Regions from separate parts of the Streptomyces sp. NPDC051136 genome, predicted to be linked through region 3. Evidence: riboswitches for the same ligand, from Rfam matches in the RefSeq annotation. Region 3 holds a riboswitch; each other region holds the start of a gene.
What was found. A riboswitch is a leader RNA that binds a small molecule or an ion and turns the genes downstream of it on or off. The one in region 3 is predicted to bind cobalamin.
Positions count from the first base shown of each region.

Region 1 (8,233 bases), on a different contig from region 3:
GTCTCCGTCGCGGCGCTGGCCCGCGGCTTCGGGGGCGACTACCTGTCCGCCTTCGTGACGCTGCCGGTCGGGCTCGTCGCCGTGCTGTTCCTCGCCCTGCTCGCGCTGGTCAACGCGCGCGGCATCAAGGAGTCCACCCGGGCCAACGTCGTCGCCACCGTGGTCGAGGTCGGGGGCCTCCTCGTCATCGTCGTCCTCGGTGCCTGGCTGCTGCTGCGCGGCGACGGCGACGTGAGCCGGCTCGGGCAGCTCGGCACGCCGGAGAAGGGCGCGGCGGCGGCCGTACTGAGCGGCTCGGTCCTGGCGTACTACTCCTTCGTCGGCTTCGAGACCTCGGTGAACGTCGCCGAGGAGACCCGCGACCCGCGACGCTCCTACCCGCGCGCCCTGTTCGGCGCCCTCGCCACCGCGGGCGCCGTGTACGTGCTGGTGGGCCTCGCGGCGTCCGCCGCGGTGCCGACGGACCGGCTGGCCGGGTCGAGCGGGCCGCTGCTGGAGGTCGTCAAGGAGGCCGGCGGCGTCCCGACCCGGCTGTTCAGCGCCATCGCGCTGGTCGCCGTCGCGAACGGCGCGCTGCTCACCGGCATCATGTCCTCGCGCCTGGCCTACGGCATGGCCCGCGACGGGCTGCTTCCGGCCGCGCTGACCCGGGTGCTGCCGGGCCGTCGTACGCCGTGGATCGCGATCGCCGTCACCACCCTGCTGTCGATGCTGCTCGCGCTCACCGGCAGTGTCGCCACCCTCGCCTCCACCCTGGTCCTGCTGCTGCTCGTGGTCTTCCTCATGGTCAACACGGCCGTCCTGGTGCTGCGCCGCGACCGGGGCGAAGCCGACCACTTCCGGACTCCGACCGTGCTCCCGGTGCTCGGCGCCGCGTCCTGCGTCGCGCTCGCCACGCAGATCGAGGCCGAGGTGTGGCTGCGCGGCCTGCTGGTCGTGGCCGTGGGGACGGTGCTCGCCGCGGTCGCCGCCGTCCGGCGCGGCAGAGCCAAGGACGCGGCCAAAAGCGCGTAGCGGCGCGGGGCGGCCGGAGGTGTCGCCTCGTCCCGCTCGGCGTCCTGCTCGGCGTCCCGCTCGTGGCGCCCCGTGACAGAATGGACGGCCCGCGCCCGTATCTCTGGCGCCCCTCCCCGCGTCGTCCCGCCCCGAGGTTGCCGTGACCAAGCCCGTCGCCCGTGAACCGCAGCGGCGCAACGCGCGGTCCAACCGGGCGCGCATCCTGGCCACTGCCCGCCGGGAGCTGGGGCGGAACCCGGACACCACCCTGGAGGAGCTGGCCCGGGCCGCCGGTGTCGTACGGCGCACCCTCTTCGGCCACTTCCCGGGCCGGGCGGCGCTGCTCGAAGCCCTCGCCGAGGAGGCGTCCGAGGTGCTGCGCGGCGCGATGGCCGAGGCGGCGGAGCCGGGCGCGCCCGCCGACCGGGCGCTCGCGCACTTCACGCTGCTGATGTGGCCCGTGGGCGACCGCTACCGGATGCTGCTGGCCCTGGCCCGGCACGATCTGGGCGTGGAGCGCGTGGCGGAGATCCTGGCCCCGGCCCGCGCCGAGGTCACCGCCATCCTGGAGCGCGGCCAGCGGGACGGGGTCTTCCCGGCCCACCTGCCGCCCGCCGTGCTGAGCGCGGGACTCGAAGCGATGGTCGTGGCGCTGCTGGAGCAGGTCAACACCGGAGCCCTGGAGGACGACGGCACCCGGGCCGCCGCCGCCATCCTCATGGCGGCCGGGGTGCCGGAGCGGGCCGCGCGGACCGTGGTCGAGAGCGTGGGCCCGGCGGTGCCGGCCACGGCGGTTCCGGCCGAGTAGGCCACCCACCCGTTCAGTAAGGCGCCCCCCGCCGGGGGGCGCCTTATTTGCACGTCCATGTGCAACAAACTACGCTGCTCTTGTCTGCTCATCTATGGGCAATTAACTTGCCCTCGTTCGTATCCGGGAGCCTTCATGCCCCTACTGGCCACCACCCCCGTCGAGAAGATGTCCGGGCCCTACGCCCGGCGCTGGTGGGCTCTCCTGGTCCTCTGCCTGAGCCTGCTGATCGTCGTCATGGCCAACACGTCGCTGATCGTGGCCGCCCCGGACATGACGGCCGACCTCGGGCTGAGCAGCAGCGACCTGCAATGGGTCATCGACGGCTACACCGTCCCCTACGCCGCGCTGATGCTGGTGCTCGGCGCGATAGGCGACAAGTACAGCCGCCGCGGCGCCCTGGTCACCGGTCTGGTGATCTTCGCGGGCGGTTCGGTGATGGGCAGTCTGGTCCACGAGACGGGGCTGGTCGTCGCGGCCCGCGCGGTCATGGGCGTCGGCGCCGCCGTCGTCATGCCGGCCACCCTGTCCCTGCTGGTCGCGGTCTTCCCCAAGGGCGAGCGGGCCCGTGCCATCACGGCCTGGACCGCCACCTCGGGACTCGCCATCGCGGTCGGCCCGCTGGTCGCCGGCTGGCTCCTTGAGGACCACGCCTGGGGCTCGACCTTCCTGGTCAACGTCCCCGTCGCGGTCCTCGCCGTCATCGGCGCGCTGGTCCTCGTACCGCCGTCCAGGGCGGCCGGCCAGGGCCGCATCGACTACGTCGGCGGTCTGCTCTCGATCGTCTCCGTCGGCAGCCTCGTCTACGCCACCATCGAGGGCCCGCACTTCGGCTGGGGCGCGGGACCGGTCACCGGGGCCGTCGTCGCCGGGGTCGGCCTGATCGCCTTCGTGGCCTGGGAGCTGCGCCACCCGCACCCCATGCTCGACGTGCGCAGGTTCCTGCTGCGGCCCTTCAGCGGCTCCATGCTGGCGGTGCTGTTCTTCTTCTTCGGCACCTACGGCGCCATCTACTACGCCACGCAGTTCCTGCAGTTCGTGCTCGGCTACGGCGCGCTGGAGACCGGCGTACGGCTGCTGCCGCTGGCCGGGGCCGTGTTCGTGGGCGCCGCGGTGACCGGCCGGCTGACGCCGAAGCTCGGCGTGAGGGCCATGGTCGGCTCCGGCATGGCGATCGGCACCGTCGGCGTCTTCCTGCTCGTCCTGATCGAGCAGGGCTCCACCTACGCCGACTTCCTCGCCCCGATGCTGCTGCTCGGACTCGCCATCGGCCTGAGCGTCTCCCCGGCGACCGACACCATCATGGGCTCCTTCCCGGAGAGCGAACTGGGCGTCGGCGGCGGCGCCAACGACACCGCGCTGGAACTGGGCGGCTCGCTGGGCATCGCCGTGCTGGGCTCCCTGCTCGGCACCGCCTACCGCGACGAACTGGCCGGCCTCGTCGGCGACCGGCTCCCGGCCGCCGCCCTCGACACCGCCCAGGACTCCGTGGGCGGCGGACTGGCCGTCGCCCGGCGGCTCGCCACCGACCCGGCCGCGGGTCCCGAGCAGGCGCACGCCCTCACCGACGCCGTGAACAAGGCCTTCGCGCACGGCGTCTCGACGACCAGTCTCGTCGGCGGCGTCATCATGGCCGCCGGCACCCTGATCGTCCTCGCCGTCCTGCCCGGCCGCCGGGCCCGGCAGCAGGCCGACGAGGACACGGTGCGCGGCGTGGGGCAGGACCGGGAGACCGAGCCCGCCCGCTCACAGGGCTGACCCGGTCCCGGGGTGTGCGCGGGTCCGGGCGGTGCTCCGGGTGCCGGCGCACACCCCGTCAGTCGGCCAGCGCCGCCAGCTCCTCCGCCGTGCGCGGGCCCGTCGCCGAGTCCGCCAGCAGGCCGCGGGCCCGCAGCAGCCCGGTCGCCGCGACGCCCCACGGGAGCCGCAGCCCGGCCTGCCGCAGCAGGTCGGTGCGGGCCAGCGTCGGCGCGGTCGGGCCGGTGCGCACACCGTCCGGGGTGAGCAGGGCGGCGTCGTCGGACCAGCGCAGGGCGAGGTCGACGTCGTGGGTGGCCATCACCACGGTGGTGCCCGCGGCGCGCAGCCGGTCCAGGGTGGCGAGCAGCCGCTCCTGCCCGTCCGGGTCGAGCCCGGCGGTCGGCTCGTCGAGGATCAGCACCCGGGGCCGCATCGCGACCGCCCCGGCGATCGCCGTCCGCTTGCGCTGCCCGTACGACAGCAGGTGCGTGGGCCGGTCGGCCAGCGCCGCGATGTCCAGCGCGGCCAGCGCCTCCCCGACCCGGGAGCGCACCTCCGCGTCCGGCAGGCCGAGGTTCAGCGGCCCGAAGGACACGTCCTGGCCGACCGAGGCGGCGAAGAGCTGGTCGTCCGGGTCCTGCACCACCAGCTGCACCGTGGTCCGCAGCCGGGTCAGCCCCTTGCGGTCGTACGTCACCGGCTCGCCGCCGAGCGTCAACGACCCCGCCCGCGGCCGCAGTCCGCCGCTGAGCAGCCGCATCAAGGTGGTCTTGCCGCTGCCGTTGCGGCCGAGCAACGCCAGCGCACGTCCCTCGCGCACCGCGAAGTCCAGCCCCGCCAGCACGTCGGGGCCCTCCTCGTACGCGAAGGACGCACCCCGCAGGGCGACCAGGGCCGGTTCCGGTGACAGCGCCGGTCCGCTCACGACAGGGGTCCTTCCAGTACGAGGGTGAGACCGGCCAGCACCGCGAGGAGCGCGACACTCGCCGCCGTGAACGGCACCGAGAGCCGCGCCTCGGGCACCAGCACGCGCAGCGTGCCGTCGTAACCGCGCCCGGCGAGCCCCGACTGGAGCCGAGCCGCCCGGTCGAAGGCCCGCACGAACGCGGTGGCCCCGAGCCCGCCGAGCGAACGCCAGGTCGCCGCCCGGGTGGTGTGCCCCAGCCGCGCGGCCTGCGCCTCGCGGATCCGGCGCACCGAGTCCAGCAGCAGGAAACTCATCCGGTACGTCACCAGCGCCACGTCCACGACCGGCGCCGGCACCCCGGCCCGCACCAGCCGCGGCAACAGGTCGGACATCGGCGTGGTGAACGCGAACAGCAGCACCCCGAGCGAGGCCGCCGAGGTGCGCAGCAGCAGCTCACCCGCGCGCACCGCACCGCCGTCCGCCGCCGACAGGAACCCGTCCGGGCCCCCGACCTGCACCAGCAGTGGCAGCACCCCCGTCACACAGAATCCCAACGGCACCCGGTACGCCCGCCACAGCCGGCGTCCGGGCACACCCGCCGGGCCGAGCAGCACGATCAGCGCCGTCACCAGCACCAGTGCCGCGCCGGGCCACGGCGGCAGCGAGATCGCGAGCACGGTCAGACCGAGCCCGAGCACGGCCTTGTCCACGGGGTGCCGGCGGCGCCAGCGACTGCTGTGCGCCGCCGCGTCGATCGGCAGCACTCAGTCCCCACCGGGGGTGTCCCGCGGAGCCGCCGTCGCCGCCGTCGACGCCCGCTCCTCACCCTGCCGCCGGCCCCGGCGCAGCCCGAAGTAGTACGCCAGCACGCCCGCGCCGAGCGCGGCCTGCAACGCGAACAGCGCCGACTCGATCTCCCCGGAGGGCGGTTCGTACAGCGGGGAGAACCACGGTTCGTAGTCCGGCTCGATCTCGGTGATCGCCGTCTCCGCCTCCGCGTCCGCACCGGCGAACGGCTCCTCCTTGTGGTCGCCCAGCCCCAGCACCAGCGGCAGCACCGCCAGCGCGGCGACGGCGAGCAGCAGCAGGGCGTTGATCTTCGCGTTCCGGCTCATCGGGCCACCGCCTGTTCCTTGTTCCCGCTACCCGCCGGCGCCTTCGTCAGGAGCACGCCCAGCCGGGTCAGTTCACCCTTGCTGGACTGCACCAGCAGTCGCATGACGATCACGGTGAGCAGGCCCTCGCTCACCGCCAGCGGGATCTGCGTGACGGCGAAGATCGAGCCGAACTTGCCGAGCGCGCCCAGGAAACCGCTGCTCGGGTCGGGGAAGGCCAGCGCCAGCTGCACGCTGGTGACGCAGTAGGTGGACAGGTCGGCGACGAACGCCCCGAAGAACACGGTGACCATCAACGGCACATCGAAGCGGCGCAGCAGGCGGTAGACGCCGTAACCGGCCCAGGGGCCGACGATGGCCATCGAGAAGACGTTGGCCCCGAGCGTGGTCAGCCCGCCGTGGGCGAGCAGCAGCGCCTGGAAGAGCAGGGTGATGGTGCCCAGTACCGCCATGATCGGCGGCCGGAACAGGACGGCGCCCAGACCGGTGCCGGTCGGGTGGGAACAACTCCCGGTGACCGAAGGCAGCTTCAGGGCCGACAGGACGAACGTGAAGGCCCCCGAGGCCCCGAGGAGCAGGGTGCTCTCCGGGTGCTCCCTGACCTCACGGGTGAGTGACCGGACTCCGTGGACGACGAACGGCGCGGACGCGACACCCCAGGCGATCGCGTGCGCCGGTGGCAGAAAGCCCTCGGCTATGTGCATGGCTCAGCAGACCCTCTCCAGCACCTCGTGGATGGACGACGCGCCTTGGCCGGTCTCCTGGCTTACGGGTACCACCGCCCGTGCTCCGCCTTCCCGGACCGCAAGCGATCCAGTGGCTGCCCGCGAGGGCCGGAGCCGGACTTCCCGATTCACAGTGGCGAGGGCCGCACCGGCATCACACCGGATTTCCCGTTCACCAAGGCGTGGCGACAGTAGTGCTCACACGGGGCCGGGCACAAGCGGGCCGCACGCCGGGCGGACGCCCCGCCGGGCCGTCGAAGAGGCCCGGGGCCTGCGAAAACGCAAGGCGCCACCGGTCCGACATCCGCCACCGCCCCTCCGCGCCCGACGTGGCGAAGATCTCCGCGCGCCTGTGCCGCGGAGCACCCGGATCGGCGGAACCGGCCCCGCTGATCCGGGGGACCTGACCACCCTGTCCGCATCCGGCCGGTCACCGTGGCGCCTCCGCCGCCTCCTTCGGTGCCCTGCCCGCCTCCGGCCCGGTCCGGCGCACCAGTTGGGCGACGACGAAGGAGACGACCGACGCCATGACGATCAGCGGCGTCTGGTCGTGGGCGTCCCGGCCCATCAGCAGCACCGCCAGGACCGCGCTGGCCAGCGGCAGCCCCGTCACCGCGGCCGCCGCGGCGGAGATGCCGAGGGCGAGGGCCGGGGTCGCGCCGAACCCGGGCAGCCCGGAGCAGGCCAGGGCGGTCGCCGCGCCCAGCAGCACCGACGGGAAGATCGGGCCGCCGCGCAGCGCCCCCAGCGCGATGCCCCAGGCCAGTCCCTTGCACGCGACCAGCGCGACGAGCGCCCCGACGGACCACGCGTGGGGGTGCGCGGCGAGCTGGGCGAGGGCGGCCTGGCCGGACAGCGCCGCCTCGGCCGGGGAGCGGCCCGTGATGAGCGCGTACGCGGCGATGCAGACGCCGACGGCGGTGGCGCACACGACGGTGCGGGTGGCCCTGCGGTGCCGGGTCCAGGTGACGGTGCGATGGCCCAGCCCCCGGGCCAGCGTGACCAGTACGGCGATCAGGGCCGCCGTGGGAAGACCCCACAGGAAGTCGCCCGCGTCCGGACCGGCCTGCGGCGGCAGATCGGGCAGGGCCAACGCGCCGATGTCCAGCCCCGTCCACTGCCCGAAGCCGGTGAAGACCAGCGCGCCCGTCGCGCTGGCCAGCAGACACGGCAGCAGCAGCGTGACCATCTGCGCCCCGGCGAGCCCGGCCCCCTCGATGAGCAGGACCGCCGCCGCGACCGGACCGCCGAGAATGGTGGAGATCGCGGCGGTGGAGCCGGCCGTGGCGAGGATCGCGCTCGCCCGCTGGTCGCCGCCCGCACCTGCCCGCCGCACCGCCAGCAGGGCGAGCCCGCTGCCGACGGCCATGAGCGGAGCCTCCGGACCCAGCACCACGCCGAGCGGCAGCGTGGCCAGCGCGGCGAGCACCGCGCCGGGCAGGGCACGCGGGCCGACCGGCGCACCGCCCAGGCCGTTCACCGGGAGATGGCCGCCGCCGCCCGGCATCCGGGTCACGATCGGCGCCAGGATCAGCCCGGCCAGGAGCAGCGCGGGCAGCGGCCACCACCAGGGCGGCGTGTCGTAACCGGCCGCCTCGGGCAGCGAGGTCCACACCCAGTGCTGCAACTCGTGCTGGAGGCCGACGAAGAAGAAGCAGGCCAGCGCGATGGGCACGCCCAGCAGCACGCACAGCAGCAACAGCCGCCGGTAGCCGGGGCTGAGCAGGGTCTGCCGCAGGGACTGCTCAGCCCGGTCCGCGGCGGCGTTCGCGGGCCCGCTCACCGAACCGGCCCGCGCGGGCCCCGCCGGGAGAGCCCGACCGACCGGGGCAGCCGACCCCGCCGGGACAGCAAGCACCCCCGGGCCAGCAAGCACCCCCGGGCCAGCGGGCCCCGCCGGGACAGTCGGGACAGCGGCCGACTCGTCACATGCCCTCCTTCG
Region 1 covers NZ_JBITFE010000008.1:289,854-298,086, reverse strand. The annotation lists gene ACIBCJ_RS24210 (APC family permease) at 1-1,014, shown strand, start outside; gene ACIBCJ_RS24205 (helix-turn-helix domain-containing protein) at 1,157-1,804, shown strand; gene ACIBCJ_RS24200 (MFS transporter) at 1,940-3,562, shown strand; gene ACIBCJ_RS24195 (ATP-binding cassette domain-containing protein) at 3,621-4,469, opposite strand; gene cbiQ (cobalt ECF transporter T component CbiQ) at 4,466-5,215, opposite strand; gene ACIBCJ_RS24185 (energy-coupling factor ABC transporter substrate-binding protein) at 5,216-5,566, opposite strand; gene ACIBCJ_RS24180 (energy-coupling factor ABC transporter permease) at 5,563-6,270, opposite strand; cobalamin riboswitch at 6,300-6,486, opposite strand; gene ACIBCJ_RS24175 (chloride channel protein) at 6,722-8,074, opposite strand.
Region 1: linked by a shared signal. The riboswitch ahead of ACIBCJ_RS24180 (energy-coupling factor ABC transporter permease) and the one ahead of ACIBCJ_RS14935 (hypothetical protein) in region 3 are both predicted to bind cobalamin.

Region 2 (8,233 bases), on a different contig from region 3:
CACTCGCCGTCTTCATCTTCTTCTTCGTCCTCGTCACCGCCATGGGCTTCCTGGCCGCGCGCTGGCGCCGGGCCGAGAACGAGCACAGCCTCGACGAGTGGGGCCTCGGCGGCCGCTCGTTCGGCACCTGGGTCACCTGGTTCCTGCTGGGCGGCGACCTGTACACCGCGTACACCTTCGTGGCCGTCCCGGCGGCGATCTACGCGGCGGGCGCGTCCGGCTTCTTCGCGGTGCCGTACACGATCCTGGTCTACCCGCTGATCTTCACCTTCCTGCCCCGCCTGTGGTCGGTCTCGCACAAGCACGGGTACGTGACGACCTCGGACTTCGTGCGCGGCCGGTTCGGCTCCAAGGGCCTGTCGCTGGCGGTCGCCGTCACCGGCATCCTGGCGACGATGCCGTACATCGCGCTCCAGCTGGTCGGCATCCAGGCCGTCCTGGACGTGATGGGCGTCGGCGGCGGCGAGGACACCAACTGGTTCGTCAAGGACCTGCCGCTGCTGATCGCCTTCGGCGTGCTGGCGGCGTACACCTACTCGTCGGGACTGCGCGCGCCCGCGCTGATCGCGTTCGTGAAGGACACGCTGATCTACATCGTGATCGCGGTGGCGATCATCTACATCCCGATCAAGCTGGGCGGCTTCGACGACATCTTCGCGTCGGCGAGCGACAAGTTCACCGAGGCGGGGGCGGGCGGAGTGGTGCCGGCCGCGGGGGGCCAGTGGACGTATGCGACCCTGGCGCTCGGCTCGGCGCTGGCCCTGTTCATGTACCCGCACTCGATCACCGCCACGCTGTCCTCGCGCAGCCGTGAGGTGATCCGCCGCAACACCACGATCCTGCCGCTGTACTCGCTGATGCTGGGCCTGCTCGCGCTGCTGGGCTTCATGGCGATCGCGGCCGGGGTGAAGGTGAAGAACGGCCAGCTGGCGATCCCGCAGCTGTTCGAGAACATGTTCCCGGACTGGTTCGCGGGCGTGGCCTTCGCGGCCATCGGCATCGGCGCCCTGGTCCCGGCGGCGATCATGTCGATCGCGGCCGCGAACCTCTTCACCCGCAACATCTACAAGGACTTCATCAAGCCGGACGCCACGCCGCAGCAGGAGACCAAGGTCTCCAAGCTGGTGTCGCTCCTGGTGAAGGTGGGCGCGCTGATCTTCGTCCTGGGCATGGACAAGACCGTCGCGATCAACTTCCAGCTGCTGGGCGGCATCTGGATCCTGCAGACCTTCCCGGCCCTGGTCGGCGGCCTGTTCACCCGCTGGTTCCACCGCTGGGCGCTGCTCGGCGGCTGGGCGGTCGGCATGGTCTACGGCACGGTCGCCGCCTACGGCGTGGCCTCGCCGACGCAGAAGCACTTCGGCGGCTCCTCCGACGAGATTCCCGGCATCGGCGAGATCGGCTACATCGGTCTCACCGCCTTCGTGCTGAACGTCGTGGTCACCGTGGTCCTGACCTTCGTCCTGAGGGCCCTCAAGGCGCCCGACGGCGTGGACGAGACCAGCCCGGCCGACTACACGGCGGACGCCGGAGACCCCGGTGTCCAGGTGGAACTGCCGCCGGCCACGGCGGGCAGCTCGCACTGACCCCGGCCGGAGTCCCGGCATCGAGGCGGGCCGTCGGAGAAATCCGGCGGCCCGCCGTCGTACCCGTGGGGCACACTCGGCCGCATGGACTTCGCGATCCGGCCGGCGGCCGACGACGAGTACGACACCCTCGGCGAGATCACGGCGCAGGCCTATCTCCGGGACGGCCTCCTCGACTTCGGTGAGGACGACGCCTACCTCGGTGAGCTGAGGAACGTGGGCAAGCGGGCGGCGGCCGCGCAGGTGCTGGTCGCCGCGGCGGACGGCCAGGTGCTCGGCGGCGTCACCTTCGTGCCCTCGGGCGGCCCCATGGCGGACATCGCGCGGCCCGGCGAGGCCGAGATACGCATGCTCGCCGTCTCCCGCCCGGCACGCGGCCGCGGGGCCGGTGAGGCCCTCGTGCGGGCCTGCGTCGACCGGGCACGGTCCGTCGAGGGGTGCACGGGCGTCGTGCTGTCGACCCAGCGCGCCATGCGCTCCGCCCACCGCCTCTACGAGCGCCTGGGTTTCGTGCGCACGCCCGACCGCGACTGGAACCCGCTTCCCGAGCTGGACGGCTTCACGCTGCTCACCTACCGGCTGACGCTCTGACACCGAACCGGCGCGACGCGCGGGCACGGCAGCCGGACACAACATCTGGGGGTGCTGGCGGAGCCCGGCACTAGATGTATGCTCGTGCTCGCTGTCGCCGCAGGGGAATCCGGTGCGAATCCGGAACTGTCCCGCAACGGTGTACTTGCGTGCATCCGTACGTCTTCGCACGTGCGCGCACGCCTGTCCAGTCCGAGGACCTGCCGACGGTGCGCCCGGCCGAACCGGCCCGGGTGCCATGACGTCCGGGCCTCGTGGAGTGGGCCGGTGGACGCGACGCCGTGCGCGCTCGTGCCGCCCCCTGCCCTCCCCCAGGCCCCGTGCCGAGCGAGGGAGTGCTCCACGTGACCATCGCGCCAGCCGATCCGGCTTCAGCGACCCCGGTGACGGCGACCGGGGAACCCGACGGACCCGGTGCCGCCCTGCTGCGGACCCTGACCGGGCTCACCGCCGACCTCCCCGGCGCCGATCCCGGACGAGTGGCCGCCGCCGCACTGCGCGGCCGGTCCGCCCGCGCCGACGAGGCCGAGCTGCGCGAGCTGGCCACGGAGGCGTCCGCCGGGCTGATCTCCGAGGACCCGGTCTACTCCCGGCTGGCCGCCCGGCTGCTCACCCTCGGCATCCGCGACGAGGCCGCCTCACAGGGAGTCGTCGCCTTCACCGACGCGGTCGCCACCGGGCACCGCGAGGGCCTGATCGCCGACCGCACCGCCGCGTTCGTGCGGCTGCACGGCGACCGCCTGGACGCGCTGGTCGACCCGGACGCCGACGACCGCTTCGGCTACTTCGGGCTGCGCACCGTGTACAGCCGCTACCTGCTGCGCCACCCGATCACCCGCAAGGCCGTCGAGACCCCCCAGCACTTCCTGCTGCGGGTCGCCGCCGGACTCGCCGAGGACGACACCGCCCGGTCGGTCGACGAGGTCGCCGCGCTCTACGGTCTGATGAGCCGCCTGGACTACCTGCCCTCCTCGCCCACCCTCTTCAACTCCGGCACCCGGCACGCCCAGATGTCGTCCTGCTACCTCCTGGACTCCCCCAAGGACGAGCTGGACTCCCTCTACGACCGGCTGCACCAGGTGGCCCGCCTGTCCAAGCACGCCGGCGGCATCGGCATCGCCTACTCCCGCGTCCGTTCCCGCGGTTCGCTGATCCGCGGCACCAACGGGCACTCCAACGGCATCGTCCCGTTCCTGAAGACGCTGGACGCCTCGGTCGCCGCCGTGAACCAGGGCGGCCGGCGCAAGGGTGCCGCGGCGGTCTACCTGGAGACCTGGCACGCGGACGTCGAGGAGTTCCTGGAGCTGCGGGACAACACCGGTGAGGACGCCCGCCGTACGCACAACCTGAACCTCGCGCACTGGATCCCGGACGAGTTCATGCGCCGCGTGGACGCCGACGGGTCCTGGTCGCTGTTCTCCCCCGCCGACGTGCCGGAGCTGACCGACCTGTGGGGCGAGGAGTTCGACGCCGCGTACCGCGGGGCGGAGGAGGCGGGACTCGCCCGCAAGGTGCTGCCCGCCCGTGAGCTGTACGGCCGCATGATGCGCACCCTGGCGCAGACCGGCAACGGCTGGATGACCTTCAAGGACACCGCCAACCGCACGGCCAACCAGACCGCGACCCCCGGCCACGTCGTCCACTCCTCCAACCTCTGCACGGAGATCCTGGAGGTCACGGACGACGGGGAGACGGCGGTCTGCAACCTCGGCTCGGTCAACCTCGGCGCGTTCGTCGACCGGACGGCGGGTGACCTCGACTGGGAGCGCCTGGACGCCACCGTCCGCACCGCCGTGACCTTCCTGGACCGGGTCGTCGACATCAACTTCTACCCGACCGAGCAGGCGGGCCGCTCCAACGCCCGCTGGCGCCCGGTCGGGCTCGGCGCGATGGGCCTGCAGGACGTCTTCTTCCAGCTGCGCCTGCCCTTCGACTCGCCCGAGGCGAAGGCCCTGTCCACCCGCATCGCCGAGCGGATCATGCTCGCCGCGTACGAGACCTCCGCCGACCTCGCCGAGCGCGGTGGCCCCGCCCCGGCCTGGGAGAAGACCCGTACGGCACAGGGCGTGCTGCACCCGGACCACTACGGCGTGGAGCCCGCCTGGCCGGAGCGCTGGGCCGCGCTGCGCGCCCGCATGGCGACGACCGGGCTGCGCAACTCGCTGCTCCTGGCGATCGCGCCGACCGCGACCATCGCCTCCATCGCCGGTGTCTACGAGTGCATCGAGCCGCAGGTGTCCAACCTGTTCAAGCGCGAGACGCTGTCCGGTGAGTTCCTCCAGGTCAACTCCTACCTGGTGGACGACCTCAAGCGGCTCGGCGTGTGGGACGCGCGCACCCGTGAGGCGCTGCGCGAGGCGAACGGATCGGTGCAGGGCTTCTCCTGGATCCCCGAGGACGTGCGCGCGCTGTACCGCACCGCCTGGGAGATCCCGCAGCGCGGCCTGATCGACATGGCCGCCGCCCGCACCCCGTACCTGGACCAGGCGCAGTCCCTCAACCTGTTCCTGGAGACGCCGACCATCGGGAAGCTCTCCTCGATGTACGCGTACGCCTGGAAGCAGGGCCTGAAGACCACGTACTACCTGCGTTCACGCCCGGCGACCCGCATCGCCCGCGCCGCGGCCCGCGCCACCACCGTCCCCGCGCAGGCCGCCCCCGGTCCCGAAGCGGTCGCCTGCTCCCTGGAAAACCCCGAGTCCTGCGAGGCCTGCCAGTAATGACCGCCGAGACCCCCGCGAACCCCGAGAACCGCGTGACGAAGAACCTGCTCGACCCGGGCTTCGAGCTGACCCTGCGCCCGATGCGCTACCCGGACTTCTACGAGCGCTACCGGGACGCCATCAAGAACACCTGGCACGTCGAGGAGGTCGACCTCCACTCGGACGTCGCCGACCTGGCGAAGCTCAGCCCCGAGGAGCAGCACCTGATCGGCCGGCTGGTGGCCTTCTTCGCCACCGGTGACTCGATCGTGGCGAACAACCTGGTGCTGACGCTGTACAAGCACATCAACTCCCCCGAGGCGCGGCTGTACCTGAGCCGCCAGCTCTTCGAGGAGGCCGTCCACGTCCAGTTCTACCTGACCCTGCTGGACACCTACCTGCCCGACCCGGAGGACCGTGCCGCCGCCTTCGCGGCCGTGGAGAACATCCCCTCCATCCGGGAGAAGGCCGAGTTCTGCTTCCGGTGGATGGACTCGGTGGAGTCGATCGACCGCCTGGAGTCCCGGGCCGACCGGCGCCGTTTCCTGCTGAACCTCATCTGCTTCGCCGCGTGCATCGAGGGTCTGTTCTTCTACGGCGCCTTCGCCTACGTCTACTGGTTCCGCAGCCGGGGCCTGCTGCACGGACTGGCCACCGGCACCAACTGGGTGTTCCGGGACGAGACCATGCACATGTCCTTCGCGTTCGACGTCGTCGACACCGTCCGCAAGGAGGAGCCGGAGCTGTTCGACGAGCGGCTCGGGGAGCAGGTCACCGACATGCTGAGGGAGGCCGTCGAGGCCGAGCTGCAGTTCGCGCGCGACCTGTGCGGTGACGGCCTCCCGGGTATGAACACCGACTCGATGCGGCAGTACCTGGAGTGCGTGGCCGACCAGCGTCTGACCCGGCTCGGCTTCGCCCCGGTCTACGGCTCCGAGAACCCCTTCTCCTTCATGGAGCTGCAGGGGGTTCAGGAGTTGACCAACTTCTTCGAGCGGCGCCCCTCGGCGTACCAGGTGGCGGTGGAGGGCACCGTCGACCTGTCCGAGGACTTCTGAGTCTGCTGAGGCTGCTGCTGAGTCTCCTTCCCTCGGCTCCTCCCCTCCCGGGCCTCCCTGATCTGACGGTCGACGCGCTTGTCGCGCACGACGCCGATCACCGAGGGGAGGACCATGAGGACGAGGAGTCCGAAGGTCGCGAGCATTCCGACAAGGCCTTCGATCTGGTTTCCGGTCATGACACCACTGTCGCGCCGGATGCTCCTTACCGGGAGTGGCAGGACTGCCGTAGGGCCTCGATTTCCTGCCACTTCCGAGGCACACTGGCGGCATGCTGCGCAACGTGGCCGCCGTCCTGCTGGACGGCGCGCACCCCTTCGAACTGGGCGTGATCTGCGAGGTCTTCGGCATCGACCGGAGCGACGAGGGCCTGCCTGAGTACGACTTCGCGGTGGTCTCCGCGGAGGGCCCCACGCTGGGCACCCATGTCGGCGGTCTGACCGTGTCCACGCCGTACGGACTCGACCGGCTGGACGAGGCCGACCTGATCGCGGTGCCGGCGGGCAGCGACTTCGTCCGCCGGGAGTACCCGCCCGAGCTGCTGGAGGCCCTGCGCAGGGCGACGGACCGGGGCACGCGCGTGCTGAGCGTGTGCTCCGGCGTCTTCGTGCTGGGCGCCGCCGGCCTGCTGGACGGGCGGCGCTGCGCGGTGCACTGGCACCACGCGGCCGAGCTGCGCCGGCAGTACCCGCGCGCCGAGGTGGCGCCGGACGTCCTCTACGTCGACGAGGACCCGGTGATCACGTCCGCCGGGACCGCCGCCGGCATCGACGCCTGTCTGCACATCGTGCGCAAGGAGCAGGGACCCGAGGTCGCCAACCGCATCGCCCGGCGGATGGTGGTGCCGCCGCACCGGGACGGCGGGCAGGCGCAGTACATCGAGCGGCCGCTGCCGCGCTCCTCCTGCGACACCGTCGGCGAGGTGCTGGCCTGGATGGAGCAGCACCTCGACGAGGAGGTCACCGTGGAGCAGCTCGCGGCCCGGGCGCACATGTCCCCGCGCACCTTCGCCCGCCGCTTCCAGCAGGAGACGGGCACGACCCCGTACCGCTGGATCCTGCGCCAGCGCGTGCTGCTGGCCCAGCGTCTGCTGGAGGCGACGGACGAGACGATGGACGCGATCGCCTGGCGCACCGGGTTCGGCACGGCGGCGGCCCTGAGGCACCAGTTCGTCCGGGCCCTGGGCACCACGCCGCACGCCTACCGGCGCACCTTCCGGGGTCCGGAGGCCGCCGCCTGATCCGCCCCGGACGGGTCACCGTGCCAGGGGCCTGACCAGCAGGTCGTGCGGGCGCAGCGTGATGCCGACACGGACCGCGTCGTCGGAGCCCGTCACCTGCTCGAAGCGGTACTTCGCGGCGAGCGCGGCCGTGATCAGCGTGAGCTGAGCCATCGAGAAGTGGTCGCTGGGGCACTTCCGCTTGCCCGCACTGAACGGCTTCATGGCGTACTTCGGTACGTCCTTCGCGCGTTCCGGAAGCCACCGGTCGGGGTCGAACTCCAGGTTGTCGTCGTACGACTTCGGATCGCGTTGGATTGCGTACGGACTGTAGATGATGTCCGCACCGGCCGGAATGCAATAGCCACCGAGTTCGGTCTCGGCCACCGCACGCCGTGTCAAAACCCATACGGCGGGACGCAAACGCATGGCCTCGACTATGACATTGCCGGTGTGCGTGAGCTTGCGGACGTCCTCGAATGCAACCGGGCGCCCGCCGGTGACCGCTTCGACTTCGTCGCGTATGCGGTCGGCATGTTCCGGATGGTCGGCAAGTGCCTGGAGCAACCACATGATCGTGGACGCGATGGTTTCGCTTCCCGGGGTCAGTATCGCGACCACCTGGTCGTGGATCTCCTGTTCCCCGATGGGGTCGCCATTGTCGTCCTTCGCGTCCAGCAATGCCGTGAGCAAATCGTCCGGCTTTTGACCGGATGCCCTGCGCTCGGCGATGATCTCGTCCACGAGGAGATGCAGATCGGCCAAGGCGTTGTTGAATTGGCGGTTGGCCGGAAACGGCAGCCGGTACAGCGGTCCGAGCGGCACCACCATGCGCCGGTACATGCCCCGGAAGACGGTGGCGAGCGCCACGCACAGCCGCTCGGCCCGCTCGTCCATGTACTGCCCGCGCAGCAGGCAGCGGGCGGCGACGCGCACCGCGACCCGGAAGGACTCGGAGGTGGCGTCGACGGTCTCCCCCGGCCGCCAGCGCTCGGTGAGCGCGTGCGCCTCCTCCTCCATGATCGGCCCGTACGCGGGGATCGCGTCGAGCCGGAACGCCGGCTGGATGGTGCGCCG
Region 2 covers NZ_JBITFE010000006.1:212,667-220,899, forward strand. The annotation lists gene mctP (monocarboxylate uptake permease MctP) at 1-1,586, shown strand, start outside; gene ACIBCJ_RS18890 (GNAT family N-acetyltransferase) at 1,671-2,177, shown strand; cobalamin riboswitch at 2,239-2,400, shown strand; gene ACIBCJ_RS18895 (ribonucleoside-diphosphate reductase subunit alpha) at 2,522-4,897, shown strand; gene ACIBCJ_RS18900 (ribonucleotide-diphosphate reductase subunit beta) at 4,897-5,937, shown strand; gene ACIBCJ_RS18905 (helix-turn-helix domain-containing protein) at 6,209-7,177, shown strand; gene ACIBCJ_RS18910 (cytochrome P450) at 7,193-8,233, opposite strand, start outside.
Region 2: linked by a shared signal. The riboswitch ahead of ACIBCJ_RS18895 (ribonucleoside-diphosphate reductase subunit alpha) and the one ahead of ACIBCJ_RS14935 (hypothetical protein) in region 3 are both predicted to bind cobalamin.

Region 3 (6,253 bases):
AGCCGTGCCCAGTCGTCCAGCACGGAGTCGGTCTGCACCATCAGGTCCTCGCCCCGCCGCACCACCTTGGGCGGGGTGACCCTGCGGGCCAGCAGCTCCTTCCCGGCGAGATCGAGAATGAGTGTGCCGCCGGGGGCCAGGCAGCTGTGCATGGTGCGCAGCACGCGCGCGTTGTCGGCGGGGTCCTCGAAGTATCCGAAGGAGGTGAACATGTTGAGGACGACGTCGAAGCCGCCCGGCGCTTCGTACTCGCGTGCGTCGGCCCGGACGTACGTCACGTCGGCACCGGCGTCGGCCGAGCGCTTGCGTGCCCGGTCCAGCATGGCCGGGCTCAGGTCCACTCCGGTCACGCGGTGACCGCGGCGGGCGAGGGGCACGGTGAAGACGCCCGGCCCGCAGCACAGGTCCAGCACGCGTGACCTCTCGGTCAGGGCGAGCAGGGGAGAGGTGTCGAGGAGTTCCTCGGCCTGCTCGTGGCGCTGCTCGGAGAAGAGGAAGTCGTGGAACTCGGTCCAGAAGTCATCGTCCTGGAATCCGCCCGTCCGTGTCATCGCGCGTCAGTGCTCCTTCGTGGTCGCCGTCGGGGACAGGGCGCCGCGCCGTGCGACGGCGCAGCGTGAGCAGCAGAGGGGGAAGCAGCAGGCACTGGGCTGCTGCCAGCAGCCAGAACCAGCCGGTGTGGCCGGCCCGTTCACCGAGGCTGTACACCTGGCCGCCCAGCACGCCGCTCGCGCAGGCGCCCAGGCCCGCGGCCAGTCGCTGCTGACCGAAGACCACGGCGTCCGAGCGGGGGCTGCGGAGCAGTGCCTCCAGGTCGTTCTTGAGGAACAGCACGATGTCGCCGAGGGTGATCAGCGCGCCGCCCGCCAGCAGCGCCGTCCGGGTGCCGGCCGCCAGCACGGCCAGGCCCGCTGCCAGGCCCGTGAATCCGACCGCGAGGGCGAGGGCGTACGGCATGCGCCGGATCAGGCCGGAGGCGAGCGGCTGTACGACGATGACCAGCGTGAAACAGAGCAGCAGCACCAGACTGTAGAAGCCGCTGGAGGCGCGCTCGACGGCGTACACCGCCAGGAAGTGCTGGAAGTGGAAGTAGAGGTAGAAGGCCAGCGCGTTGGCGGCGAACGGCAGGAGTGCCACGCCGGCGAGTAGTCCCGGGCGGGCCGTTTCCGTCGATTCGGCGGCGTGCGTCCCGTGGGTCTGCGGCAGCCGTGCGTGTCCCGCCGTGACCGCGAGGAACAGCGTCGTGACGGCTGCGAACAGCCAGCCGGGCGAGGACAGGACGAACGGCCCGGCGATGAGCGGGCCGACCGCCATCCCGGCGTTGAGCGCCGCGTTGCCCGCCGACAGGAACGCCGGGCGGCGCTCGTCGTCGACGCCGTGCACCAGGTACGCCTTGTTGGCGGGCAGGTAGAGCGCGGCACCGCAGCACGTCAGGACCAGTGCGCCGACCGCGAGGGGCGGCCAGCGCAGGGCCAGCAGGAGCCCGGTGAAACCGGCGGAGCGTACGACCAGTGCCCACAGCATGGTGCGGCGCAGCCCGATCCGGTCCGCGAGGGCTCCGCCGACGATGCCGCCCGAGAACTGCACGAGCGATGCCACGGCCAGGACGACGCCGACCGTGCCGAGACCCATCCCGAGCCGCTCGTGCAGGAACACCGACATGAACGGCAGGACCATGAAACTGCCGAGCGGGATGAGGAACGAGCTGAGCAGGAGGAACCGCAGCGGGCCGGTGAGCGGGAACAGCGAGGCCCGCAGGCCCGGTTCCCCGGGGGTGCGTTCACCCACCGGGCGCCTCCCGGCCGGCCGGTTCGGTGAGGACACGCAAGGCGTTGGCAGCGGCCACCGCGCGGTGGGTGGCGAGTTCGGCGGTCTCCGCCTCGGCGTACACGAGGCCCGCGTATCCGCGGCTGTCGCTCAGGTGCTCGATGAGGTCGCCGGGCTGCTTGGCCGGATACCAGGTGGGGGCTCCCGGCATGTCGGTCAGCCGGTCGAGCCCGGCGACGCCGGTGAACACGCCGGGGGCGGCCGGGTAGCCGAGAACGAAGGCGACGGCCGGACCGCCGGGAAGTTCCGCGTCCATGAGACGGGGGCGGCGGCCGAGTGCGGCCTCGATCACCGCCTCGTACACGTTGACGCCGAGGGCCCGGCACATGCCCTCGCCGACCAGGGCGCCTCCGATGCGGGGATTGACCTCCACCACCTCCGGGCCGTCGGCGGTCAGCACGAACTCCACATGTGCGAACCGGTCGGTGTAGTCGACGGCGGCGAGTACCCGATCGAGCCAGGACTCGAGTGATGTCCGTTGCGGGCTCGGGAACGCCACGGGGAAGGCGGTGATCTCCTCCCGGAAGTGCGGCTCAGGTGACATGAGCCGGCTGGAGACGCCCAGCAGCCTGGTGCGACCGTCCCAGGTGAGCGTCTCGGCGCTGTACACCGGCCCGCTGAGATAGGGTTCGGCGAACAGCCGCCCCTTCAGGTCCCGACCGGACGACTCTTCCAGCGCCGCGTCGAGTTCGCCCTCGTCACGGACCAGCCACACGTTCTGACTCCCGGTGCCGGCCGTGTCCTTGAGTATGAGCGGCACCCCCGCCTCCTTGAGCAGGAGCCCGCGTGCCTCGCCGTCCGGGACGGCGCATTCGACGGCCCGGGCGCGGGTGAGTCCCGCCTCGTGCAGCCTGTTGCGTACGGCGGCCTTGTCCCGGGTCATCCGCAGCACGGCCGGGTCGAGGCCGGGCAGGCCGAGGCGATCGGTGAGCTCGGCGCCGGCCAGTGTCCAGGTGTCGGTGGAACTGATCAGGCCGCGCAGTTCCGGGGTGCGCCGGAGCAGCGAGTCGACCCGCTCCACGTCGAAGGTGTCGGTCACGACGACGTCCAGGGCGTCGGTGGGCAGCCGGTCCAGTTCGTAGGCGTAGTACGCGGGGTCCCGGGTGAGGAGCAGCAGGCGCTCGCCGAGCCGGTCGGCGGCGCGGACCAGACGGCCGAGGCCGAAGGTCAGTGACTCCAGGCAGGCCACGGTCATGCGGCACTCTCCTTCCACTTCGCCTGGCGGGGAGTGCGCTGCCACGTCGCCCTCGACCAGGGCATGGTCATCTCCTCGGGACCGCGGACCTCAACGGGCTTCAGCGCGGCCGGGTCCAGGGCCTCGGTGTGCCGGGCGAACACCCGCTCCACGTACCGGTGTCCGGTGTCGGCGCCCAGCACGAGGTGCAGTCGGTCGGGGTGGCGGCGGGCCTCGTACGTCGCCGTCAGATAGCCGGCCCCGGTGGACAGCCCGGCGAAGACCGCGTGTTCGCGCAGCAGGGCGACGGCGCCGGACATGGCGTGCGTGAAGTCCAGCCAGTGCACGGTGTCGTAGAGGTGGTGGCGGACGTTGTCGAAGACGATGGACGAGCCGATACCGGCGATGATCGCTTCGGGATCGTGATGGTCCTGGCTGCCGAAGGTGACGCTGCCGAAGGGCTGGACGCCGACCAGACGCACCGAGGGGTCCGTGACGCGCAGGCGTTCCACGATGCCGCCGGTCGAGGCTCCGGACCCCACACCGCCGACGACGGTCAGCGAGGCGTGCGGGAACTGTGCCGCGATGCGGTCGGCGATCTCTTGGTAGCCGAGGTAGTGGATGTCGTCGTGGTACTGGCGCATCCAGTGGTGACCGGGGCGCTCGGCGAGTATCTCGCGCACCCGTCGCACCCTCAGTTCCTGGTCCAGTTTCAGGTTCCGCGACGGTCTGACCTGTTCCACGGTGCAGCCGAGGATCTCCAGTTGGGCCAGGGTGGTGGCGTCGACGGTGGTGGACGCGACGATGTGACAGCGCATGCCGTACCGGTGACAGGCAAGAGCGAGCGCGTAGGCGTAGATGCCGCTGGAACTGTCGATCAGGGTCTGTCCCGGACGGACGGTGCCCCGCTCCAGCAGATGACGGACGGCGGCGAGGGCCGAGTAGATCTTCATCGACTCGAACCGCAGCAGGACCAGGCCGTCGGTGAGCCGGACGAGGTCCGGGGCTTTGAGGGCGTCGGCGATGTGGGGGTGGATCACCCGTAGCCTCCTTGGGCGAAGGTGCACTGGTGGCCGAGCGACTGGAAGAACGCGGAGAGTTCGGACTTGACGTGGGCGCCTGGGCGGGAGACGAAGAGGTAGCCGACCAGGCAGCCGGTGTGGGCGACGAAGACGCCGTCGGCGCCGAATCGCTCACGATGGGCTTGCAGACTGCCGAAAGTCGCCTTGGGCAACACCTCCTGGGACAACGCGGCGCTGCACGTGGCGGCACGGGCGACGGCGGCCGGGTCGCCCGAGTCGAAGCCCTTCAGCAGATCGGTCAGACACCGCTGGTACTCCTCGTCGCGGCGCCGGTAGTGGTCCAGCAGCAGGGGAGTGACGGCGGCGGTGTCCACCGTGCCGGGTTCCATGACGTAGGCGGTGTGGAAGCCGACGTCCCGGCCCAGTCGCCGCACCACTTGGTGCCGGCCGCTGAGATACAGGGCGAACTCGTCGAGGAAGACACTGTCGGCGCGCTCGATGTCCGACAGGATGCCGAGGACCACGTCCATGTCGTACGGCAGCGAGAAGACGCGGAACAGGCAGCGCAGTGTCGCCACGATGTCCGCCGTGGAGCTGGCCATCCCCACCCCTACCGGCAGTTCGGAGTGGGTGCGCCAGTCGCCCGGGGGGAAGGCGAGGCCGTAGTGGTCGAGGAAGAGGCGGGCCGCTGTCGCCGACTTCGCACCCAGGGCCGTCGGACGCGGCGGGCCGGTGGCCTTCCTCGGTGTGAAGTACACCCAGGAATGTCGGTCCACGGGAAAGGACACCACCGCGATCTCAGGTGCGGTGCCCGCTCGCAACGGGCCCTGGTACAGCTCACCCAGAGTGCCGTGACAGACGCCGGAGACCGTGACGCGGGACTGGTCCCGTTCCCGGGGGACACCCGCTACGGGTCCGAGGGCCGGCCGCCCGGAGCCGTCGGACGACACCTCGGCCCGGGGTCGGACATGCCGACGCGAAGCGGCTGGGTTCCGCACAGCATCCTCCGTACCTGGCCTTGGACAGCGACAGGGAAGGAGGCGCGGCCACACGCACGACGTACGACCGCCCATACCACCGACCCAGTCCACGAGGTCACGTGCACGACCCGCGCGGAGCGCGGGCGCAGTGGCAGGTCTTCGGACTCGCGGGCTCGTCCGCCGAAAGGGCGGACCCCTACCGGCCGTCTCTTCCCCGGTCCTGACGCGGACCCAGTGAACATCGACGGCTTTCGTTCCCACTCACCGCTGCGGGACAGCCCCGGATTCGCACCGGGTTCCCTCTTGCGTCGCGCCGCCGGCATCCGGGCGGAGGGGAGGCGCGAACCGACTGCGTCCATCAGCGTAAGGGCGCTCGTATTCCTGCGACAGATGGGATTCAACGGTTGTCCTGAAAGTGGAGGGGAGGCGGAAACCAGGTGTGTCCCCGTTCGGTCGTCGTGGTCGGTCTGGCCGGATCGTGCCTCCGGGGATCGCCGCCCCATCGGCCAGACTTGTTGCCTCACGACACATGCGCACCGCTGCGGCGGTGGCCCGTGCCTGGGGAGGCGCCCGATGACGTCGGACACGAGGCCGGACGAGGGCGGGGCGGCGGCCGCCACCGGAGGCCGGCGGCCTCCCGGGGACCGCGTCGCGCTGCGCGGTGATCTGCGTGCCGCAGTGCCCGACGCCACCGCGGCGGTGGTGGTCACGGGGCTGGTGTTCGCCCTCCTTTGGTCCCGCATGGAGTCGGGTGCTTCGGACACCGTCGCGGTCATGCCGTTCATGGACGATGCCGGCACCTACTGGATGTACCTGCTCAGCCAGGCCTTCGGCTGGTCGGGGCTGCTGTGGGCCTGGGGCACGGTCATGCTGGGCCTGCTGCTGTCGGGGCCGCGCCCCGCCCGGCTGCCGGTCTCCCGGCAGGTACTGGAGCGCTGGCACCGCACCACGAGCCTGACCACGATGGCGCTCATGTTCGCGCACGCGTTGATGTTCGCCGCCGAACTCGTCCGCTACGAGACGAAGGTGGACTGGGCCGAGCGGCTGTGGGTGGGCTTCGCCGACACCTTCGTGCCCGGCTGGTACGACTCCGGCACCGGCCGGGTCGCCATCCCGCTCGGCCAGGGCGCCCTGTACCTCGCGATCCCTCTCGGCCTGCTGTTCTACATCCGGCACCGCATCGGAGCGAACACCTGGCGCCGGCTGCACCGCTTCGTGATCGTCGTCTACGTGCTCAGCGTGTGGCACAC
Region 3 covers NZ_JBITFE010000004.1:547,412-553,664, reverse strand. The annotation lists gene ACIBCJ_RS14955 (class I SAM-dependent methyltransferase) at 1-551, opposite strand, end outside; gene ACIBCJ_RS14950 (MFS transporter) at 520-1,788, opposite strand; gene ACIBCJ_RS14945 (ATP-grasp domain-containing protein) at 1,781-3,022, opposite strand; gene ACIBCJ_RS14940 (cysteine synthase family protein) at 3,019-4,041, opposite strand; gene ACIBCJ_RS14935 (hypothetical protein) at 4,038-4,799, opposite strand; cobalamin riboswitch at 5,157-5,308, opposite strand; gene ACIBCJ_RS14930 (ferric reductase-like transmembrane domain-containing protein) at 5,577-6,253, shown strand, end outside.

Region 4 (8,233 bases), on a different contig from region 3:
GCGCCGGGTGCGGGAGGCCCACGCGGGCCGGATCTCCGCCGGGCGGCGCGGGCCTCACGTCTCCGGGTAGCGGCGGGGCGTCCAGACGATCTCCTCGCCGTCCCCACGCCGTACGGTCCGCGTCTGGGAGGAGCCGACCAGCAGGATCGTGCGCATGTCGACCTCGGCCGGGTCCAGGTCCGCCAGCCGCACGATCCGCACGTGCTCGTCGGCGCCGCCCACGTCCCGGGCGACCACGACCGGCGTGTCCGGGGCCCGGTGCTCCAGGAGCAGTTCGCGTGCCTTGCCCACCTGCCAGGTCCGGCTGTGCGACCCGGGGTTGTACAGCGCCAGCACCAGGTCGGCCGAGGCCGCGGCGCGCAGCCGCTCCGCGATGACCTCCCAGGGCTTGAGGCGGTCGGACAGGGAGATCGTGGCGTAGTCGTGGCCGAGCGGGGCGCCGGCCCGCGCGGCCGCCGCGTTGGCCGCGGTCACCCCCGGCAGGACCCGCACCGGCACGTCCGCGTACGCGTCCGCCGACGCGGCCTCCAGCACCGCCGTGGCCATGGCGAAGACACCCGGGTCGCCTCCGGAGACGACGGCCACGCGCCGTCCCCGCCGGGCGAGTTGCAGGGCGAACTCGGCGCGCTCGGCCTCGACCCGGTTGTCGGACCCGTGCCGGCGCTGGCCGGAGCGTACGGGCACCCGGTCCAGGTAGGTGGTGTAGCCGACCAGGTCGTCCGCCCCGGCGAGCGCGCCACGGGTCTCGGGCGTCAGCCACAGCGGGCCGGCCGGTCCCGTCCCCACCACGACGACCTCACCCACGGCACCCGGCACCGGCTCCGCCGCCACGGCGTCGGCCCGGCTGGGCAGCACCGCCACCGAGAAGTACGGCACCGACCCGGCGTCCACGTCGGCCAGTTCCGCGAGACGCTCCCCCGCCATGGTGGCCCGCTCCACGTACCGGGCTCCGTCGAGCCGGCCGGAAGCCTCCAGCGCACGCCGCACCTTGGGGAAGGTGCGCCCCATCTTCATCACCACCGCCGCGTCCGTCGAGGCGAGCCGCGCGGTCAGCTCCTCCTCGGGCAGGGTGCCGGGCAGGACGGTCAGCACCTCCTCGCCCTCGGCCAGCGGCGTGCCCAGGCGGGCCGCGGCGGCGGAGACGGAGGTGACGCCCGGGACGACCTCGGTGTCGTAGCGGCCGGCGAGCCGCTTGTGCATGTGCATGTACGAGCCGTAGAAGAGCGGGTCGCCCTCCGCCAGGACCGCCACCGTCCGGCCCGCGTCCAGGTGGGCGGCGAGCCGGGCGGACGCCTCGGCGTAGAAGTCGTCCATGGCGCCCTGGTAGCCGCCGGGGTGGTCGGTGGTCTCGGTGGTGACCGGGTAGACCAGCGGCTCCTCGACGTGGTCGGCGCGGATGTGCCGGGCCGCGATGGACCGCGCGATCGACCGGCCGTGGCGGGCGCTGTGGTACGCGATCACGTCGGCCCCGGCGATGACCTCGACGGCCCGCACGGTCATCAGGGAGGGGTCGCCGGGCCCGAGCCCGACCCCGTACAGCTTGCCGCTCATTCTTCCTCGCTAGCGATCGCGTTGAGCGCGGCGGCCGCGATGGCGCTGCCCCCGCGGCGGCCCCGGACGACCAGGTGTTCCAGGCCCGACGGGTGGGCGGCCAGGGCGTCCTTGGACTCGGCGGCGCCGACGAAGCCGACCGGCACGCCGATGACGGCGGCCGGACGGGGCGCCCCCTCCTCGATCATCTCCAGCAGCCGGAAGAGCGCGGTGGGCGCGTTGCCGACGGCGACCACGGCCCCCTCCAGCCGGTCGCGCCACAGCTCCAGGGCGGCGGCGCTGCGCGTGGTGCCGAGCCTGGCCGCCAGCTCGGGGACGGCCGGGTCGGACAGGGTGCACAGGACGTCGTTGTCCGCGGGCAGCCGCTTGCGCGTGACGCCGCTCGCCACCATCCGCACGTCGCACAGGATGGGCGCGCCGGAGCGCAGGGCCTCGCGGGCGCGGGCCACCACGCCGGAGGAGTACGCGAGATCGCGCACGAGGTCCACCATGCCGCAGGCGTGGATCATCCGGACCGCGACCTGGCTGACGTCCGCGGGCAACGCCGCGAGGTCCGCCTCCGCGCGGATGGTCGCGAAGGACGCGCGGTAGATGGCCGCGCCGTCCTTCTCGTAGTCGTAGGGGGTCACGGTGCTGGTCTCGCTGCTCTCGGTCGTCGTGGTACGGCTCGTACGGCTCATGAGGTGATCGCCGCCAGGGCGGTGGCGAGGTCGGACAGGTCGTGGACCGCGGCGGTGCGGGTCTGCCGCCCGGCGCCGTCGGTCCGCGTGACGCGGTAACCGCCGTCCGGTACGGCGGTCACGTCGACGCGGTCGCCCCGGGGGTGGCCGCACCGCCGCTCGCAGCCGGACCAGTACAGCGGGAGGCGGGCACCGCCCACGGCGCCGAGGGCGCGGGTCGCGTCGGCGCGGACGTCCGCGTGGGACTTGCCGCACCCCGGCCGCCCGATGCACGCGCCGACGCCCGGCCAGGGCGAGGCGGGGTCGGTGACGAGGCCCGCGGCGGCCAGGCGGGAGAGGGCGGCGCTCCGCTCGGACGCGGTCATGTCCGCGGTGGGGACGACGACGCCGCGCCAGGGGGTGAGGCGCAGTTCACCGGGGGCGACCGCGGTCAACTCCCGCCACTGCGGGGCGGTCAGGCGCCCGAGCGGGACATGGACGGACAGAGCGGAGCCGACGATCCCGGGAGGGGGCCCGCCGGTGGCCGCCGGGCTGCCCGGGGGGCGGGTGCCGACGGTGTCTGGCGCGGGGATCGGCTCCCGGGCCCTGTCGGGTCCCGGCGCACGGCTCGGGGCCCGGGTGCCGTCCGTTCCGGCCGGGCCGCTCGGGTCGTGGGTGGTGCCGGTGGCCGCCGTATTGTCCGGCGGCCGGGTGTCGTCGGTCCCCGTCGCGTCGCCCGGGCCCGGGGTGCAGTCGATGCCCGACGCCGCGAGGCGGTGTCGTAGGGCGGAGGTCAACTCGGTGTGCCCCGGCCCCAGGTCGTCGATGCGCCAGACCCGCTCGGCGGACCCCTCGGCGCACTCCAGGAACACCTCGGCCGCCAGCAGCGCCGCCCGCGGAGCGTCGCCCCCGGCGACCCGCAGCGTCTGCGGCGCGGAGCCCAGGCGGATCAGCGCACCGCCGTCGGCCGTGGCGCGCACGGTCACGTCGGCGCCGAGCGGGGCCATGTCACCGCGCCCGTCGTCGAGCGCGAACAGGAATCGCCCCGACAGTCCGCGCGCCGCCCCGCTCGCGCACAGCGCCGCGTCCAGCGCCGACAGCCAGGGCCGCACCTCGCGCACCCCGTTCCCGTCCAGCCCGGACAGCGGCGACGCCACGATGTTGCGCACCCTCTCGTGCCCACGGGACGGCAGGAGCCCGGCCTCCTCCAGCAGACCGGCCAACTCGCCGCCGCACGCGTCGCCGAGTCCGCGCAACTGCACGTTGCCGCGGGAGGTCAGGTGCAGCTCCCCGTCGCCCAGTTGCCGGGCCGCCTCCGCGAGGGCGTGCGCCTGCCGGGCGGTCAGGACACCGCCGGGCACGCGGACCCGGGCCAGGGCGCCGTCGTCGGCGGCGTGCAGCCGCAGCGACCCCGGGCAGGCGTCGCCGCGGTGCCGCGGAACCGGCGCGGCCGACGGGGACGAAAGCGGGGGAGGAGTGGGCACGGCGGCGAGCATACCGACCATCACACCGGCTGTATGCCCTGCCCTCTTGCGCCGCCCCTTACTATGCTGACCAGGTGGATCGTCCGGTCCGCCGCCGCCACGACGGCGACAGGGGAGGAAGCCCGGTGCGAACCCGGCGCGGTCCCGCCACTGTGAATCCGGCCACTAAGAGGCCGGACGAGCCAGGAACTCCCGCCGTCTTTCACCGCCCGGGGCGCGGACCCCGAGGAAGGCCAGACGACGCATGCCGCATTCGTCCGGGGAGCGCGCCGCGCAGCCCCGCATCCTGCTCCTGTCGACGTCCGACACCGACCTGCTCAGCGCCCGCGCGGCCGCCGGTCCGGTGCCCTACCGCTTCGCCAACCCCTCCCGCCTGCCGATCGAGGACCTGCCCGGCCTCCTCGACGGCGTGGGCCTGGTCGTCGTCCGCCTCCTCGGCGGAGTGCGCGCCTGGGAGGAGGGCCTGGACCTGCTGCTCGCCGACGGCCGCCCGGTCGTCGTCCTCACCGGTGAACAGGCGCCCGACGCCCAGCTGATGGCAGCCTCCACCGTGCCCGTCGGCATCGCCGCCGAGGCGCACGCGTACCTCGCCCACGGCGGACCGGCCAACCTGGAGCAGCTCGCCCGCTTCCTGTCCGACACCGTCCTGCTCACCGGCCACGGTTTCGACGCCCCCGCGCCCGCGCCCACCTGGGGTCCGCTGGAGCGCGAACCGGCCCGCGGCGAGGGCCCGGCCGTGGCCGTGCTCTACTACCGCGCCCACCACATGAGCGGCAACACCGCCTTCGTGCACGCCCTGTGCGACGCCGTGGAGGCCGCCGGCGGCCGCCCCCTGCCCCTCTACGTCGCCTCCCTGCGCGCCCCCGAGCCCGAGCTGATCGCCGAGCTGCGCGCCGCGGACGCGATCGTCACCACCGTCCTCGCGGCGGGCGGCACCAAGCCCGCCGAAGCCTCCGCGGGCGGCGACGACGAGTCCTGGGACGCGGGCGCGCTCACCGCGCTGGACGTGCCCATCCTCCAGGCCCTGTGCCTGACCGGGTCGCGCACCGCCTGGGAGGAGAACGACGAGGGGGTGTCGCCCCTGGACGCGGCCAGCCAGATCGCCGTGCCGGAGTTCGACGGCCGCCTGATCACCGTCCCGTTCTCCTTCAAGGAGATCGACGCCGACGGCCTCCCGGCGTACGTCGCCGACCCCGAACGCGCCGCCCGCGTCGCCGGCATCGCCGTACGCCACGCCCGTCTGCGGCACATCCCGGCCGCCGGCAAGCGCCTGGCCCTCGTGCTCTCCGCCTACCCGACCAAGCACTCCCGCATCGGCAACGCGGTCGGCCTCGACACCCCCGCCAGCGCCGTCGCCCTGCTGCGCAGGCTGCGCGAGGAGGGGTACGACTTCGGCACCGGCGAGGTCCCCGGCCTGGTCTCCGGCGACGGCGACGAGCTGATCCGCGCGCTGATCGAGGCGGGCGGCCACGACCAGGACTGGCTGACCGAGGAGCAGCTCGCCCGCAACCCGGTGCGCGTCCCGGCCGCCGACTACCGGCGCTGGTACGCGACCCTCCCCGAGGAGCTGCGCACCTCCGTCGAGCAGCACTGGGGCCCGCCGCCGGGCGAGATGTTCGTCGACCGCAGCCGCAACCCCGAGGGCGACATCGTGCTGGCCGCCCTGCGCCACGGCAACCTGCTGATCCTCATCCAGCCCCCGCGCGGCTTCGGCGAGAACCCCATCGCCATCTACCACGACCCGGACCTGCCGCCCTCCCACCACTACCTCGCCGCCTACCGCTGGATCGCCGCGAGCACCGAGGACGGCGGCTTCGGCGCGGACGCCATGATCCACCTGGGCAAGCACGGCAACCTGGAGTGGCTGCCCGGCAAGAACGCCGGCCTGTCCGCCGCCTGCGGCCCCGACGCCGCCCTCGGCGACCTCCCGCTGATCTACCCGTTCCTCGTCAACGACCCCGGCGAGGGCACCCAGGCCAAGCGCCGCGTCCACGCCACGCTCATCGACCACCTCGTCCCGCCGATGGCCCGCGCCGACTCCTACGGCGACATCGCCCGCCTGGAACAACTCCTCGACGAGTACGCCCAGATCGCGGCCATGGACCCGGCCAAGCTCCCGGCGATCCGCGCCCAGATCTGGACCCTCATCCAGGCCGCGAAGCTCGACCACGACCTCGGCCTCGACGACCGGCCCGACGACGAGGGCTTCGACGACATGATCCTCCATGTCGACGGCTGGCTCTGCGAGGTCAAGGACGCCCAGATCCGCGACGGCCTGCACGTCCTCGGCACCCCGCCCGCCGGCGCCGACCGCGTCAACCTCGTGCTCGCCATCCTGCGCGCCCGCCAGATATGGGGCGGCGCCACCGCCCTGCCCGGTCTGCGCGAGGCCCTGGGCCTGGACGAGTCCGCCGCCACCCGCACCACGGCCGACGCCGCCGAGGAACGGGCCCGCGCGCTCGTCCAGGCGATGGAGGACGCGGACTGGGACCCGGCCGCCGTACCCACCGGGCACGGCGAACAGGTCGCCGCGATCCTGGAGTTCGCGGCCCGCGAGGTCGTCCCGCGGCTCGCCGCCACCACCGCCGAGATCGACCACGCCGTGCACGCCCTGAACGGCGGCTTCGTCCCCGCCGGGCCCTCCGGGTCGCCGCTGCGCGGCCTGGTCAACGTCCTGCCGACCGGCCGCAACTTCTACTCGGTCGACCCCAAGGCCGTCCCCTCCCGGCTGGCCTGGGAGACCGGGCAGGCCCTCGCCGACAGCCTCCTGGAGCGGTACCGCACCGACCACGGCGACTGGCCGACCTCCGTCGGCCTCTCCCTGTGGGGCACCAGCGCCATGCGCACCGCGGGCGACGACGTCGCCGAGGCCCTCGCCCTGCTCGGCGTCCGCCCGGTCTGGGACGACGCCTCCCGCCGCGTCACCGGCCTCGAACCCGTCCCGTACGAGGAGCTGGGCCGCCCCCGCATCGACGTCACCCTGCGCATCTCGGGTTTCTTCCGGGACGCCTTCCCGCACACCGTCGGCCTGCTCGACGACGCCGTACGGCTCGCCGCGTCCCTGGAGGAGCCCGCCGAGGTCAACCGCGTCCGCGCCCACGTCCAGGCCGACCTCGCCGAGCACGGTGACGAACGCCGGGCCACCACCCGCATCTTCGGCTCCCGTCCCGGCACCTACGGCGCCGGACTGCTCCAGCTCATCGACTCCCGCGACTGGCGCACCGACGCCGACCTCGCCGAGGTCTACACCGTCTGGGGCGGCTACGCCTACGGCCGCGACCTCGACGGCCGCCCGGCCCGCGACGAGATGGAGACGGCGTACCGGCGCATCGCGGTGGCCGCGAAGAACACCGACACCCGCGAACACGACATCGCCGACTCGGACGACTACTTCCAGTACCACGGCGGCATGGTGGCCGCCGTCCGCGCCCTGCGCGGCACCGCCCCCGAGGCGTACATCGGCGACTCCACCCGGCCCGAGACCGTCCGCACGCGCACGCTGGTCGAGGAGACCTCCCGCGTCTTCCGTGCCCGCGTGGTCAACCCCAAGTGGATCGAGGCGATGCGCCGCCACGGCTACAAGGGCGCCTTCGAACTCGCCGCGACCGTCGACTACCTCTTCGGCTACGACGCCACCACGGGTGTCATGGCCGACTGGATGTACGACAAGCTCACCGAGACCTACGTCCTGGACCCGGCCAACCGCGAGTTCCTCCAGCAGGCCAACCCCTGGGCCCTGCACGGCATCGCCGAGCGGCTGCTGGAGGCGGAGTCGCGTGGCATGTGGGAGAAGCCCGACCCGGAGGTCCTGGCCGCGCTGCGCCAGGCGTACCTGGAGACCGAGGGCGACCTGGAGGGCGAGGACTGAGCACGGCCGGCCCGCGACGGACCCGTGCCGCCCGCCCGCCGGGCGACACGGGTCCTAGGACCAATGCCTGATCTTCCGCTCCGGCATCTGCTGTTAGCGTGCACTTGCACATTATTGGCAATAACGTCGGAGGATGTTGGACATGGCGGTGTACACGCTCCCTGAGCTTCCCTACGACTACGCGGAGCTCGAACCGGTCATCAACCCGCAGATCATCGAGCTGCACCACGACAAGCACCACGCCGCGTACGTGAAGGGCGCCAACGACACGCTGGAGCAGCTCGCCGAGGCGCGGGACAAGGAGCAGTGGGGCTCCATCAACGGCCTGGAGAAGAACCTGGCCTTCCACCTCTCCGGTCACATCCTGCACTCGATCTACTGGCACAACATGACCGGCGACGGCGGCGGCGAGCCCCTGGCGGCCGACGGCGTGGGCGACCTGGCCGACGCGATCACCGAGTCCTTCGGCTCCTTCGCCGGCTTCAAGACGCAGCTGACCAAGGCCGCCGCGACCACCCAGGGTTCGGGCTGGGGCGTGCTGGCCTACGAGCCCCTGAGCGGCCGCCTGATCGTCGAGCAGGTCTACGACCACCAGGGCAACGTCGGCCAGGGCTCCACCCCGATCCTGGTCTTCGACGCCTGGGAGCACGCGTTCTACCTGCAGTACAAGA
Region 4 covers NZ_JBITFE010000009.1:61,574-69,806, forward strand. The annotation lists gene ACIBCJ_RS25215 (cobalt-precorrin-6A reductase) at 1-70, shown strand, start outside; gene ACIBCJ_RS25220 (precorrin-2 C(20)-methyltransferase) at 55-1,551, opposite strand; gene ACIBCJ_RS25225 (precorrin-8X methylmutase) at 1,548-2,231, opposite strand; gene ACIBCJ_RS25230 (cobalamin biosynthesis protein CobG) at 2,228-3,706, opposite strand; cobalamin riboswitch at 3,762-3,909, shown strand; gene cobN (cobaltochelatase subunit CobN) at 3,939-7,562, shown strand; gene ACIBCJ_RS25240 (superoxide dismutase) at 7,705-8,233, shown strand, end outside.
Region 4: linked by a shared signal. The riboswitch ahead of cobN (cobaltochelatase subunit CobN) and the one ahead of ACIBCJ_RS14935 (hypothetical protein) in region 3 are both predicted to bind cobalamin.